Regions from separate parts of the Lysinibacillus sp. NPDC097231 genome, predicted to be linked through region 1. Evidence: a T-box and tRNA genes for the amino acid it is inferred to sense, from the RefSeq annotation. Region 1 holds a T-box; the other holds one or more tRNA genes.
The links. A T-box is a leader RNA that pairs with one kind of tRNA and senses whether it is charged. The one in region 1 lies ahead of leuS (leucine--tRNA ligase), so its partner is inferred to be a tRNA-Leu.
Positions count from the first base shown of each region.

Region 2: it has a tRNA-Leu gene. The T-box ahead of leuS (leucine--tRNA ligase) is inferred to sense a tRNA for this amino acid. The anticodon was not compared.

Region 1 covers NZ_JBIWDH010000003.1:154,754-164,299, forward strand. The annotation lists gene ACIQXF_RS04000 (DctP family TRAP transporter solute-binding subunit) at 1-31, shown strand, start outside; gene ACIQXF_RS04005 (DctP family TRAP transporter solute-binding subunit) at 90-1,136, shown strand; gene ACIQXF_RS04010 (TRAP transporter small permease) at 1,455-1,952, shown strand; gene ACIQXF_RS04015 (TRAP transporter large permease) at 1,933-3,201, shown strand; gene ACIQXF_RS04020 (MFS transporter) at 3,212-4,411, shown strand; gene ACIQXF_RS04025 (sigma factor) at 4,356-4,751, opposite strand; gene leuS (leucine--tRNA ligase) at 4,853-7,270, opposite strand; T-box leader at 7,361-7,572, opposite strand; gene ACIQXF_RS04035 (SulP family inorganic anion transporter) at 7,637-9,379, opposite strand; gene ACIQXF_RS04040 (ArsR/SmtB family transcription factor) at 9,440-9,546, opposite strand, start outside.
Region 2 covers NZ_JBIWDH010000060.1:7,272-11,741, reverse strand. The annotation lists partial or broken rRNA gene rrf (5S ribosomal RNA) at 1-21, shown strand, start outside; tRNA gene ACIQXF_RS22495 (tRNA-Asn) at 38-114, shown strand; tRNA gene ACIQXF_RS22490 (tRNA-Ser) at 120-211, shown strand; tRNA gene ACIQXF_RS22485 (tRNA-Glu) at 239-313, shown strand; tRNA gene ACIQXF_RS22480 (tRNA-Val) at 328-403, shown strand; tRNA gene ACIQXF_RS22475 (tRNA-Met) at 429-503, shown strand; tRNA gene ACIQXF_RS22470 (tRNA-Asp) at 508-583, shown strand; tRNA gene ACIQXF_RS22465 (tRNA-Phe) at 603-678, shown strand; tRNA gene ACIQXF_RS22460 (tRNA-Thr) at 688-763, shown strand; tRNA gene ACIQXF_RS22455 (tRNA-Tyr) at 774-857, shown strand; tRNA gene ACIQXF_RS22450 (tRNA-Trp) at 871-944, shown strand; tRNA gene ACIQXF_RS22445 (tRNA-His) at 957-1,032, shown strand; tRNA gene ACIQXF_RS22440 (tRNA-His) at 1,068-1,143, shown strand; tRNA gene ACIQXF_RS22435 (tRNA-Gln) at 1,148-1,222, shown strand; tRNA gene ACIQXF_RS22430 (tRNA-Gly) at 1,228-1,302, shown strand; tRNA gene ACIQXF_RS22425 (tRNA-Cys) at 1,308-1,381, shown strand; tRNA gene ACIQXF_RS22420 (tRNA-Leu) at 1,429-1,509, shown strand; gene ACIQXF_RS22415 (hypothetical protein) at 1,628-1,987, shown strand; gene ACIQXF_RS22410 (MFS transporter) at 2,076-3,269, opposite strand; gene ACIQXF_RS22405 (TetR/AcrR family transcriptional regulator) at 3,517-4,095, shown strand; gene ACIQXF_RS22400 (exosporium glycoprotein BclB-related protein) at 4,421-4,470, opposite strand, start outside.

The DNA.
Region 1 (9,546 bases):
GGCACTTCCTAAAAATCAATCACATCATTAGCTCAGGTTTAAAAGGTTGTCCTTTTAACTATAATTATAACTTTTTAGGGGGATATGTAATGAAAAAATGGCTTTTCATGTCACTTATGGCTGTTCTTGTTCTTGCACTTACAGCTTGTGGTGGCGACAAAAAGGATACAGCCTCTGCTCCAGCAGCTGAGGGCGATGGTGGGTACACAAAAGAAAAACCGCTTATTATTAAATTCTCACACGTAACGTCTATCGATAGTGTGAAAGGAAAAGCAGCTGATGCTTTTGCTAAATTAGTAGATGAAAAAACAGATGGTAAAGTTAAAGTTGAAGTTTATCCTTCTTCTCAATTATATGGTGATAATGATGAACTAGATGCTCTAGTATCTGGGAATGTTCATATGATTGCTCCTTCTGTTACAAAAATGGTGAAAATTGATCCACGTTGGCAATATGTTGACATGCCTTATCTTTTTGAAAACCAAGAGCATGTTCGTAAGTTCTTTAATTCTGATCTAGCCAAATCCATTTTAGAATCAGATCAATTAGCAGCAAACGACATTAAAGGTTTAGGTTTCTGGGAAAATGGCTTTAAACATTTCTCCAATAACAAGCATCCACTTGTAACTGTTGAAGATTTTAAAGGTTTAAAATTCCGTGCACAGGCAGGAAAAGTACTAGAAGCACAATTTAAAGCGTTAAATGCTGGCTCCGCAACAATTGCATTTGGTGAAACATATGCGGCATTACAGCAAGGAACAGTAGATGGAGCAGAAAATCCATTTAATAACTTCGATACACAAAAATATCAAGAAGTTCAAAAGTATTTTTCAGTATCTGAACATGGTCGCCTTGACTATGCTATCTTTGTCAACAAGTCCTTCTGGGATAAAATCCCCGCTGATTTATTAACAGCAGTGGAAGCATCTTTAGATGAAGCAACGAAACTTGCTTGGGATTTAGCTACTGAGGAAAATGCAAAATCATTTGAGAACATTAAAAACTCTGGCATTGAGGTAGTTGAGTTAACTGATGCTCAAAAAGATGCTATTAAAGCACAGCTTGAACCTGTTTATGAAGAATTCGGTGATGTCATTACTAAAGAATTAATTAACGGTATCCGTGATTTAAAATAGTAATACTTCATTTTGTAAGTCCTAGTATTTAATAGCTTATGCAATAAGAATCTGCTTTTCCACGGGTAAGCCACAAGCTTCCTCAGATGATACAAACACATCTGGGGAAACTTGCTAGGTGTAGCCCGCAGAATTCTCGCAGATTCTTTTCTAATAAAATAACTAAATTCTTAGATATTTCAGTGGATCGCTTACATTTGATTTTACAAACGGGTGCTAAGACGCCCACTCCAAACAATCAAGGTAACAAATAGTGGGAGATTAAGCACCAGTTTGTACCATCATTCAATTTCTAATTTAACTTAAGGAGGCAACAGAATGAAAGCCTTACATAAAATCTGGGGCTATTTAGAAGAAATTCTAGCTGGAATTTTTTTCGTAGCAGGTATTGTTCTTATTTTTTATGGCGTAATCATGCGTTATATATTCAATGAACCACAGGCTTGGGTAGAGGAATTAGCACGTTACTCCATTATATGGGGTACATTTTTAGGATTTGGCTTAGCTCTTCGTCATAATCAGCATATTCAAGTAGATATTCTATACGATAAATTAAAACCTTCTAAGAAGCGTTTATTAGATTTAGTAGCAACGGGAATAAGCATCGCATTTTGTTTAATTTATACGTATTATGGCTTTGTTTTAGTGGAGAATCGTTATACATCAGGTATGGTATCACTTGATATTGGAATACCAATATGGATAGTTTACTTAGTTCTACCTATTTCAGGGATTTTGTTTTTATTAAGGTTCGTAGAAAGATTAGTCAATATTCTACGAGGAAAGGACGAAGAATATGCTAATCCTCTTACTTAGTTTCTTTATATTACTATTCTTACGAGTACCTGTCGCCATTAGTTTAGCGCTATCAACAATCCTAGTGTTCTTCCAAATCGATTTCAATATGAATATGATTCCACAGCGCATTTTTACCGCACTTGATTCTTTCCCGATGATGGCGATTCCTGGTTTTGTCCTTGCAGGGGTATTAATGGCACGTGGTGGTATTTCTAAATATTTAATCGAAGCTTTACGTGCTTGGATTGGTCATCTTCCAGGAGGTCTTGCGGTAGTTACAATCATTGCCTGCGCCATTTTCGCAGCGATTTCAGGATCTTCTCCAGCAACTGCTGCTGCTATCGGTTCTATCATGATTCCTGCTATGATTTCTGCAGGCTATAAAAAACGCTATTCAATGGGCCTTGTAGCTGCTGGGGGTACACTAGGAATATTAATTCCACCAAGTGTTCCGTTAATTATCTATGGTATTACCTCGGAGCAATCGATCGGTGAATTATTTATGGCTGGTGTTTTTCCAGGACTGGCATTAACAGGAGTTTTAATTGTAGCAGCAATCGTTTATGCGAAACGCAATGGCTTTAAAGGAGATGAGCCAGCCACATGGAGTGAGCGTGGTCGTAAATCTTTAAAAGCTATTTGGGGTGCGTTTTTACCATTCTTAATTTTAGGAACTATCTATACAGGGATCGTAACACCAACTGAATCAGCAGTTATTGCAGTCTTCTACGGTTTAATCGTGTCACTTTTCATCTATCGTGAAATGAAGTTAAAAGATTTCCGTGACGTATTAGTAGAGTCTGTTAATATTACAGCGATGATTTTCTTAATCATCGGTGCCGCTTCCTTGTTTGGACTATACTTAACAAATGCACAGGTTCCTCAGCAAGTTGGTGCCTGGATTGCCGAAAGCGATATGAACAAGTGGATATTCATGATTATCGTGAACATTTTATTCTTTATCATGGGGATGTTCTTAGAGGCAGTATCTATTATTTTAATTACCTTACCGATCCTATTACCTATTCTTGTACATTTTGATATCAACCTTATTCATTTTGCCATTATTATGACAATTAACATGGAACTTGGTATGATTACACCACCAGTTGGGCTGAACCTCTTTGTTGTAAGTGGTATTGCAAAAGAAAAGCTTGGAGAGGTTGTCAAAGGAGTAACTCCGTTTATTGTTCTAATGATCATATTTTTAGCACTTGTTGTCTTAATTCCTCAATTATCACTTTGGCTACCAGCACACATGAAATAAGGGATTATTTATGGAGACATTTACAAAGGGGTATTCGATTAAAGACCGTCAATTTTGGACAATTGTCATTGGCTTGGGAGGAGCTTCGGTGTTTGTATTCGCGGCAATGTACTCTGTACAACCCCTTCTCCCCTTCTTTACCGAACAATTTCAAATTTCTGTTTCTTATGCAAGTCTATCCATGTCTATGACGACTTTGTCAGTAATCATTGGATTAATCGTTTTAGGATTTTTATCAGATCGGCATGGAAGAGTACTATTTATTTGGCTATCTATTATCCTAACGATTATCCCTTTTCTATTTATGCCTTTTACCGATTCATTTTATGTCATTATTGTTTTACGCTTTATCCAGGGCTTTGCGATTGCCGGCGTTCCAGCAGCTGCACTTGCCTATATTAGTGAAGAGATCAATCAGCAATCAATGGGACTGGCTACTGCTCTCTATATTTCCTGTAACGCTCTTGGGGGGACGATTGGGCGACTTATGATGGGCTATATAACAGAACGCTTTTCTTGGGAAATTGCATTTTTCTCGTTAGCGCTATTCGGCTGCATCGTTTTCATAATTGTTTGGCTCACGCTACCAAAGTCACAAAATTTTACGATGAATAATCGTACCATCCAAAAAGATTTACACGGGTTCTGGCTACATTTAAAAAACCCAAATTTACTCATTCTTTTTGGACTTGGCATTATTTTGCAGCTATCTTTTACTGGTATGTGGTCATTTATTCCGTATTATTTATCAGAGCCACCCTTCTTGCTTTCGTTAAAAACAATTTCGTTTATTTTTTTAGCCTATAGTTTAGGGATTGTTGGTTCACCGATTGCAAATTCACTTGCAGGTAAAGTAGGAATCAACACCATCCGAACATTCGGGGTACTATTATTAGTTAGTGGGATATTATTAACGTTGAGTACGTCCCTTTTTACTATTGTTGTCGGGCTTTGTATTGCATGTTTAGGCTTCTTTACCGCCCATGCCTTAACTTCCGCAACGGTTAGTCGAACAGCGATCCATCAAAAGGGAAGTGCATCAAGTTTATATCTTGTTTCTTATTATATTGGCGTTGCTTCGGGAAGTACATTGCTCAGTCCAATATGGTTGCATTTTAAATGGCAGGGCATCGTCGTTATTACCGTTTTTCTTCCTATAATTTATATACTGTTTTTAAATTACACATTACGCAAGAGAGTTCAAAATTAGTAATATGTAAAAAAGAGATGCCTCTGAACAATTCGAGCATCTCTTTCCCTTTTATAAAAAATAAAAGATAAATGCTTGCCCCAATATGCAGCTTTTCAAATAACATCAACCGCTTATTCTTCCAGCTTCGTAAATAATCATGACTTTTATGTACTGTTATTTTTACTAAATATGTTTTTAATGAGGATCGTTGTTTAAAGCGCTCCTGCTGCCGATAATAGGCAAAAAATACATCTTGGACGATTTCCTCTGCAATAGCCCAGTCTTTGACATATAAATAAGCTACTCGAAGACAATATTCACCATGCTCACCCATAATTGCTGCTAATTGCTCATCCAAACAAACACCCCCTATCCCATTCACACTATAGTCGGATTGAAATCTCAGTTGGTTTCATTAGACAAGAAAAAAGTGCCCAAAAATGGACACTTTTATAATTATTATTTTACGACGATATTCACAAGCTTACCTGGAATAACAATGACTTTCACTAAGTTTTTGCCTTCCATATACTCTTGTACTTTGTCATCTGCAAGAGCTACTTTTTCGATTTCTTCTTTTGAAGCATCTTTGGCTACGATGATTTTTGCTCGTACTTTACCAGCCACTTGAACAGCGACTTCTACTTCATCATCAACAAGTTTAGACTCATCATATGTTGGCCATTGCTCATATGAAAGTGTGTCACCATGACCTAAAATCTGCCATAACTCCTCAGCAACGTGCGGAACCATTGGAGCTAACATTTTCACAAAGCCTTTAGCGTATGCTGTTGGAATAACATCAGCTTTGTAGCAATCATTGATGAAGACCATCATTTGTGAAATGGCAGTATTGAAGCGGATACCTTCATAATCCTCTGTCACTTTTTTCACAGTTTGATGATATGATTTTTCAAGTGCTTTGTCATCAGAATCTTGGATTTTTGCAGCGATTGAACCATCTTCTTCATTAACAAATAGACGCCAAATACGATCTAAGAAACGACGTGCTCCGTCCAGACCATTTGTTGACCATGCAACAGATGCCTCAAGTGGACCCATGAACATTTCATATAAACGTAAAGTATCAGCACCATGTGAAGAAATGATTTCATCAGGGTTAACGACATTGCCTTTCGATTTAGACATTTTTTCATTACCTTCACCAAGAATCATTCCTTGGTTAAATAATTTGTGGAATGGCTCTTTCGTGTGTACGACACCTAAATCGTACAGTACTTTATGCCAGAAACGAGCGTATAGTAAGTGTAATACGGCATGCTCTGCCCCACCAATATAAATATCGACTGGTAGCCAACGTTTAAGTAATTCCGGATCTGCAATTGCTTCTGTATTTGTTGGGTCAATATAGCGTAAGAAGTACCAGCTTGAACCTGCCCATTGTGGCATTGTATTCGTTTCACGACGCCCTTTTTTACCTGTTTCAGGATCGACAACATTCACCCATTCTGCAATATTGGCTAATGGTGATTCTCCTGTACCTGAAGGACGGATATTATCTGTTTTTGGTAGTACTAATGGTAATTCTGATTCTGGAACTGGAGTAATTGTACCATCTTCCCAATGAATCATTGGAATTGGCTCACCCCAATAACGCTGACGAGAGAATAACCAGTCACGAAGACGGTAAGAAATTTTCTTCTCACCTACACCTTTTTCCTCAAGCCACTCAATAGCCTTCGCAATTCCATCCACTTTATTCAAGCCATTTAGGAAATCAGAGTTAATGTGCTGCCCATCGCCTGTGAATGCCTCTTTACTGATGTCGCCACCTTCTAGCACAGGAATAATTTCTAAGCCAAATTCTGTGGCGAATTCATAGTCCCTTTCATCATGTGCTGGAACCGCCATGATGGCACCAGTACCATATGATACTAAAACGTAGTCAGCAATCCAAATCGGCATTTTTTTACCATTGATCGGATTAACCGCATAAGCACCTGTGAACACGCCTGTTTTTTCTTTCGCTAAATCTGTACGCTCTAAATCAGATTTCATTTTTACTTTTTCTAGATACGTATCGACAGCTTGTAGTTGTTCAGCAGTTGTAATTTCCTCCACTAATTTATGCTCAGGTGCAAGTACACAGTAAGTAGCACCAAATAATGTATCAGGACGCGTTGTAAATACTGTGAAGTTTTCATCTGTACCATCAATATCGAATGTTACTTCTGCACCTTCCGAACGACCAATCCAGTTACGCTGCATATCCTTAATAGACTCTGGCCAATCCACTTCCTCTAAGTCATCGATTAAACGATCTGCGTAGGCAGTAATTTTTAGCATCCATTGCTTCATTGGACGACGTTCTACTGGGTGACCACCACGCTCTGATTTCCCATCAATGACTTCTTCGTTAGCAAGGACCGTGCCAAGTGCAGGACACCAGTTAACCGCCACTTCATCTACATAGGCTAAGCCTTTATTATAAAGCTGAATAAAAATCCATTGTGTCCATTTATAATAATCTGGATCTGTTGTGTTAATTTCACGATCCCAGTCATAGCTAAAGCCTAGCTCTTGAATTTGACGCTTAAATGTCGCAATATTTTTTGCCGTAAATTCTGCTGGGTCATTCCCTGTATCAAGTGCATATTGTTCTGCAGGTAAGCCAAATGCATCCCAACCCATTGGATGTAGAACGTTATAGCCTTGCATACGTTTGAAGCGTGACAGGATGTCTGTCGCTGTGTAGCCTTCCGGATGCCCTACATGTAGACCTGCGCCAGATGGGTACGGGAACATATCCAATGCATAAAATTTTGGTTTATCCGTTTCGTTTTCAGTTTTGAAAGTTTTATTTTCAGCCCAATATTGCTGCCATTTTTTTTCGATTTGTAAATGATTAAAACTCATTATTTTTCCTCCTTTAAATGTGTCATGCTTTTCATCATAATAATTGACAAAATATTTAAAAAATAAAAAAACTCGTCCCTTTCTTCGTTAGAAAGGGACGAGAGAATTCGTATCTCCCGCGGTACCACCCAAATTAGTGATCACACTCGGCTCAAGCTTCCTTAACGCGGAAGAAACGGCACGCGTAGTTTCACACGGGCAGACTCAGAAGGCGAGTTCAATTTGCATTCCTACTAGCTTCCACCAACCGCTAGCTCTCTAAAAAGAACCACAAATTTACTATTCCTCATCACTGTCTTTACTTGTATTGCATTTATTCTAATGGAAAGTTCTGAAAAGCACAAGTCTTTGTTAACATACTACCCATTAGTGAACAATTAAATCCCTTTTTTCCTTGGATTGCGATAATATCTGACATTCACGAAAAGCGAAATGCTGACATCCCATACATTTATTTGTATCTAAATAGCCCAATGCTTTATTTATTGCCTCGCCTGTATGCTGATAGAAATTAACTTCACCAATTTCAGCATATAAGCCATTATGTTGTAGTGCCGTTTTCAATTCATCCTGCAATCCTGTAACTAAAATGGTACCACCCTTTGTTGTGAAATTTTGAATGATGCTACTAAAATATGCTTCACCAGTTGAATCCATAAAGGGCACTTTACTCATACGTAATATCAATACTTTCGATTGCTGATGGATAGAGCTTACTATCGCCTGCTCAAAGGTTTGAGCTGCTCCAAAGAAAAGTGGACCTTCAATAGTGTAAATACTAATTTGTGGACAATCATGCTTCTGGTGAACAACATGTGCTTGTACCTTCCCACTCTCTTTTGAATGATCTGGTAATACTTTCGTTACTACAAGTTTTTCACTCATACGTTTTGCAAATAATACAACTGCTAACACAAGTCCAACCTCTACAGCTAATGTAAGACTTGTAAAAACAGTCAATATAAACGTAATGAATAAAATAAGGGAATCTCCTGATTTCAATTTAACGATATGTGCAAAATGCTTTTGTTCACTCATATTCCAAGCTACCACCATTAACACCGGAGCCATACTTGCCAATGGAATATGTGAAGCATACGGCGCTAACAGTAATAGTGTAACTAATACAAATACACCATGAATAATTCCCGACATTGGTGACACTGCACCTGTTTTAATATTTGTCGCAGTACGGGCAATTGCACCCGTTGCTGGAATTCCTCCAAACAGTGGCGTTACGATATTAGCAATACCTTGACCAACAAGCTCTCGATTACTATTGTGTTTACTATTTGTCATACCATCTGCGACAACAGCAGATAAAAGTGATTCAATTCCACCTAGCATCGCAATCACAAAGGCAGGCCCTATGAGTAACTGAATCCGTTCTAATGTGATAGCTGGTATTGCAAAATTCGGTAATGTACTTGGAATTTGACCATAGGCTGTAGCTATTGTGGCCACTTGTCCTGAAAAAAAGAACGTTGCAACTAGTGTAGAAACAACAATACCAGCTAACGCCCCTGGTACTTTGGGTAAAACTTTTGGCGTTATTAAAATAATGACAAGACAAATAATTGCCGTTAAAATACTATAAAAATTTACAGTATCCATATGCATAACGATTTCTTTTATATTGGCAATGAAATACTCATGCCTTTTTATATTGGTAAGCCCTAAAAAGTTGGCAATCTGACCTGTAAAGATAATGACTGCAATACCTGCTGTAAATCCTACTGTTACAGGACGCGGGATAAATTTAATTAATGAGCCTAGCTTAAAAATACCCATTAAGCACAAAATAACCCCCGCCATCAATCCTGCAATTAATAAGTTTTCATAGCCATAGGCAAGGACTATTCCAAGAAGAATTGGAACAAATGCACCTGTAGGTCCACCAATTTGATATTTTGAACCACCAAAGATAGAAATAAGTATCCCAGCAATACAGGCTGTATATATCCCATACTCGGGTTTGACACCTGACGCAATGGCAAAGGACATTGCCAGTGGTATTGCAACAATCCCAACAATAATCCCTGATACTAAATCTTTCTTCAAATGCTGAACAGAATACCCTTCAAATCGCCCTGTAAATTGTGACTTCATTATCAATCTTCCCTTCAAAATAATAAGCGAGGCAAATTCTTCATAACTAGGTGATAACTATTACATATCCTCTTCGTCACTGCCATTGATGGTCATCTCTTCTAATCTTGTAATTGTATTAATTAAGTGATTGTTGAAAATATCCTTAGCTACACCAAGTAATTCAC
Region 2 (4,470 bases), on a different contig from region 1:
GAGAGTAGGACGTCGCTAGGCTATAGTATAAAATTATTCCGAAGTAGCTCAGTTGGTAGTAGCACCTGACTGTTAATCAGGTTGTCGCAGGTTCGAGTCCTGCCTTCGGAGCCATTCTTGGAGAGTTGTCCGAGTGGCCGAAGGAGCACGATTGGAAATCGTGTAGGCGGTTAACACTGTCTCAAGGGTTCAAATCCCTTACTCTCCGCCAGCACTTAACGATTTTATTCCAAACGTAGGCCCCTTGGTCAAGTGGTTAAGACACCGCCCTTTCACGGCGGTAACACGGGTTCGAATCCCGTAGGGGTCACCATTTAATACCCAGATGGAGGATTAGCTCAGCTGGGAGAGCATCTGCCTTACAAGCAGAGGGTCGGCGGTTCGAGCCCGTCATCCTCCACCATTATTTAAATAAATCACCTTATTATCGCGGGGTGGAGCAGTGGTAGCTCGTCGGGCTCATAACCCGAAGGTCGTTGGTTCAAATCCGGCCCCCGCAACCAAAATGGTCCCGTGGTGTAGCGGTTAACATGCCTGCCTGTCACGCAGGAGATCGCCGGTTCGATCCCGGTCGGGACCGCCATTTAATTTCTTAAAAATATGGGTCAGTAGCTCAGTTGGTAGAGCATTAGATTGAAGCTCTAAGTGTCGGCGGTTCGATTCCGTCCTGACCCACCATATTTTTTTGCCGGTTTAGCTCAGCAGGTAGAGCAACTGACTTGTAATCAGTAGGTCATGGGTTCGATTCCTATAGCCGGCACCATGATTTTCCCGGAGGGGTAGCGAAGTGGCTAAACGCGGCGGACTGTAAATCCGCTCCTTAGGGTTCGGCGGTTCGAATCCGTCCCCCTCCACCAGTTTTAATGTAATAGGGGCATAGTTCAACGGTAGAATAGAGGTCTCCAAAACCTTTGGTGTGGGTTCGATTCCTACTGCCCCTGCCAATTAATTTTATGGCGATTGTGGCGAAGTGGTTAACGCACCGGATTGTGGTTCCGGCATTCGTGGGTTCGATTCCCATCAGTCGCCCCATCAATAATAAAATTAATAGAAATAATATAACAATGGCGATTGTGGCGAAGTGGTTAACGCACCGGATTGTGGTTCCGGCATTCGTGGGTTCGATTCCCATCAGTCGCCCCATTGTTGGGGTATAGCCAAGCGGTAAGGCAACGGATTTTGATTCCGTCATGCCTAGGTTCGAATCCTAGTACCCCAGCCATTTTTGCGGAAGTAGTTCAGTGGTAGAACACCACCTTGCCAAGGTGGGGGTCGCGAGTTCGAACCTCGTCTTCCGCTCCAAGTAAGGCGGCATAGCCAAGTGGTAAGGCACAGGTCTGCAACACCTTTACCACCGGTTCAAATCCGGTTGCCGCCTCCATATTTTATTTTTTAATCGGATTATCCGATTTTTTTTATCTCTATTATGCCGGTGTGGCGGAATTGGCAGACGCGCACGACTCAAAATCGTGTTCCTTTGGAGTGTCGGTTCGACCCCGACCACCGGTATCATAAACTAGCAATAAAATGCTACATATCAAGGCTTCACACTTAATTGTGTGGAGTCCTTTTTGTTTTCCTTTACACTACAAAATCAATTCAAATAGTGTGCGGAGGGTAGTGTGCAATGAGTAAAAGGAGAACAATGCTGTCAGAAGAAGAGATAAGAATCACTACAAAAACTTCATATGTAACTACAGATGAAGAAGCCTTCAAATTATTTTTTGAAGACTGTCAGGTGAGAAGTTTACCACTCGGGATGCCAAAAATCTCAAATATCTATTGTTACCACTTCTTCAGGGGTCCTAATAAATTTCCAACAGATAATAACTCCACAAACTGCTCATTGATTGAATACACGTGTATACAGAGTTGGGGAAAGAGGAAAAAAATGAAAAAAATAATAAAACTTAAAAATATCAAAAATGGAAGAGTGTTTTTTGGCTTACTTATCAATTTAGAAATAAAGCATATTAGTTTGATGTGATTAAGAATAAAGCGAATTTGGAATTAATATCTTCCAAATTCGCTTTTTTTTTGAGTAATGATAAAGGTTCTTTAAAACTATCTTAAAATTACTGCTTTTCTATGGCAAAATAAAAAATGGAAAGTATAGGCGGAATTATTCCGATCCATAATGCAGTATTCCATCCTCCAATTGCATAGGCCCATCCCCCGATTGCTGACCCAATTGCACCACCAAAAAAGAAAATTGCCATGAATAGTCCATTTAGACGACTACGAACTTCGGGATTCAACGAGAAAATCGCACGTTGGCTGAGCACAAGATTTGCGGATACCCCAGCATCTAATAATAAGGATGAAACTACGAGAACAGCAATTCCAATAGGTGAGCTAGTCTGGATAATAAGCGGCAATAAAAGAGAAATGACAACAGTAAAAAGTGCTATTCCTGTTGCAGGTCTAGTCATGCCAAGATCAGCAATTCGTCCTGCAATAGGCGCGGCTACTGCACCAGCGACTCCAACAAGCGCGAATAACGCAACGTCTTTCTGAGAAAAATGAAAGGCAGGGCTAGTTAACAGTTGTGGAACTGTTGTCCAAAACAAACTAAAAGATGCAAACACACCTGCATGATATGCAGCTCGACGGCGTAAAATCGGGGTTGTTCGTAATAAATGCCACATAGAACCGAGTAGAGCTATATAGTGTGTATCGGTTAAAGGCTTTCTTCTAGGTAACACCTTCGAAAGTACAATAGCCAAAACCATAATAGCTATAGCAGACAAAATGAATATGGCATGCCAGCCAAGAAACTCAGCAACTAAGCTCGACAAAGGACGTGAGAGCATGATTCCAAGTAACAAACCGCTCATGACATTGCCGACAACACGGCCACGTGAAGAATCGGATGCAAGATATGATGCAAAAGGTACGAGTACTTGCGTAGCTACCGAACCTAAACCTATGACAAATAAAGAGACTAAGAACAGCAAAATTTGTTTCGTCATTGCTGTAATTGCAAGGGCAACTGCCGTCATAAGTAAAGATGAGACAATTAGCTTCCGATTTTCAAGAATATCTCCTAAAGGCACGATAAATAGTAAACCGACAACGTAACCGATTTGCGTTAACGTAACGATTAAGCCAGAACTGTTTGCTGACAACCCGATTGATGAGCTAATTACCCCAACTAATGGCTGCGCGTAATATAAATTAGCTACAATGATACCGCATGAGGTAGCCAAAAGAATGGTTAACCAAGAAGGAATATTTTTTTCGATTGTTTGTTTCTTTATATCAGTCATTTTGTACAACTCCTTGTATGTGAAATATAATGCTTTACTGTTAATAATACGTTGTGTAGTTTCCCTCCCTAAGTTAGTTAATTATTTTTATTTTAAAATACTGTACGTTTAGTATATAAAATCATTAACCATATAATATACTGAACGTATAGTTTTGTAAATAGGCAATTTCAACTTTCCGTTTTTTTATTTAATTGATATACTGAACATACAGTTTATTAATTTCGGAAGAAAGGTGGTATTTATGATGAATGGAAAAAGAGGCAGACCACGTAATTTAGAAGCACAAAAGTCAATCCTTTCCGCATCTTATGATTTATTGTTGGAAAATGGGTTTCAGGCTGTCACAGTTGATAAAATCGCAGAATATGCCCAAGTTAGCAAAGCAACTATTTATAAATGGTGGCCAAACAAGGCTGCAGTAGTGATGGATGGTTTCCTTTATGCTGCCTCTGAAAGATTGCCTGTGCCTGATACTGGTTCGGCGTACAATGATATTCTAATTCACGCCACAAATTTAACTATGTTTTTGACAAGTCGGGAGGGAACCATAATTACACAGCTATTGGGTGAAGGACAGTTTGATTCGGGATTGGCAGATGCCTATCGTACTCGATATTTCCATCCCCGCCGACTTGAAGCAAGGAGTCTTTTGGAAAAAGGAATTCAACGTGGTGAATTGAAAAAAAGTATTGATATTGATATATGTATTGATTTAATTTACGGTCCAATCTTCTATCGATTACTGGTGACAGGCGAAACATTAGATGAATCATATGTACAACAATTAATATTAAACGCTTTTGAAGGAATTCGTTCTTCCTAGTTGTAAAAATAGGTTTAACCGAATCATCTTATTGTTCATTGGCCACTTAATACTTGGCCGTCAACGACCTCATTATCTGATGGAGTGCACGCCAGATAGGAATTTCGATGAGGGATCATACTGGCTTCTGGCTTTATTAGCCGACTGGGACGGGGGACGTTTCTGAGACCTGCTAATGGCAGTTCCCTCTTAGCCTGACGTAGTGTGAACAAACACTGGTTGCTCTACTTGTGCGAAATGATATAAGTACCAACCATTTTTGTATTCTAAAATAAGAAAACAGCCTATCATTTTAATTAATAAGCTGTTTGACTTTATGAAATGTTTAGCGAATACCTAACCCTGCACTTGCATAACCAGTAACAATTGTTCCAA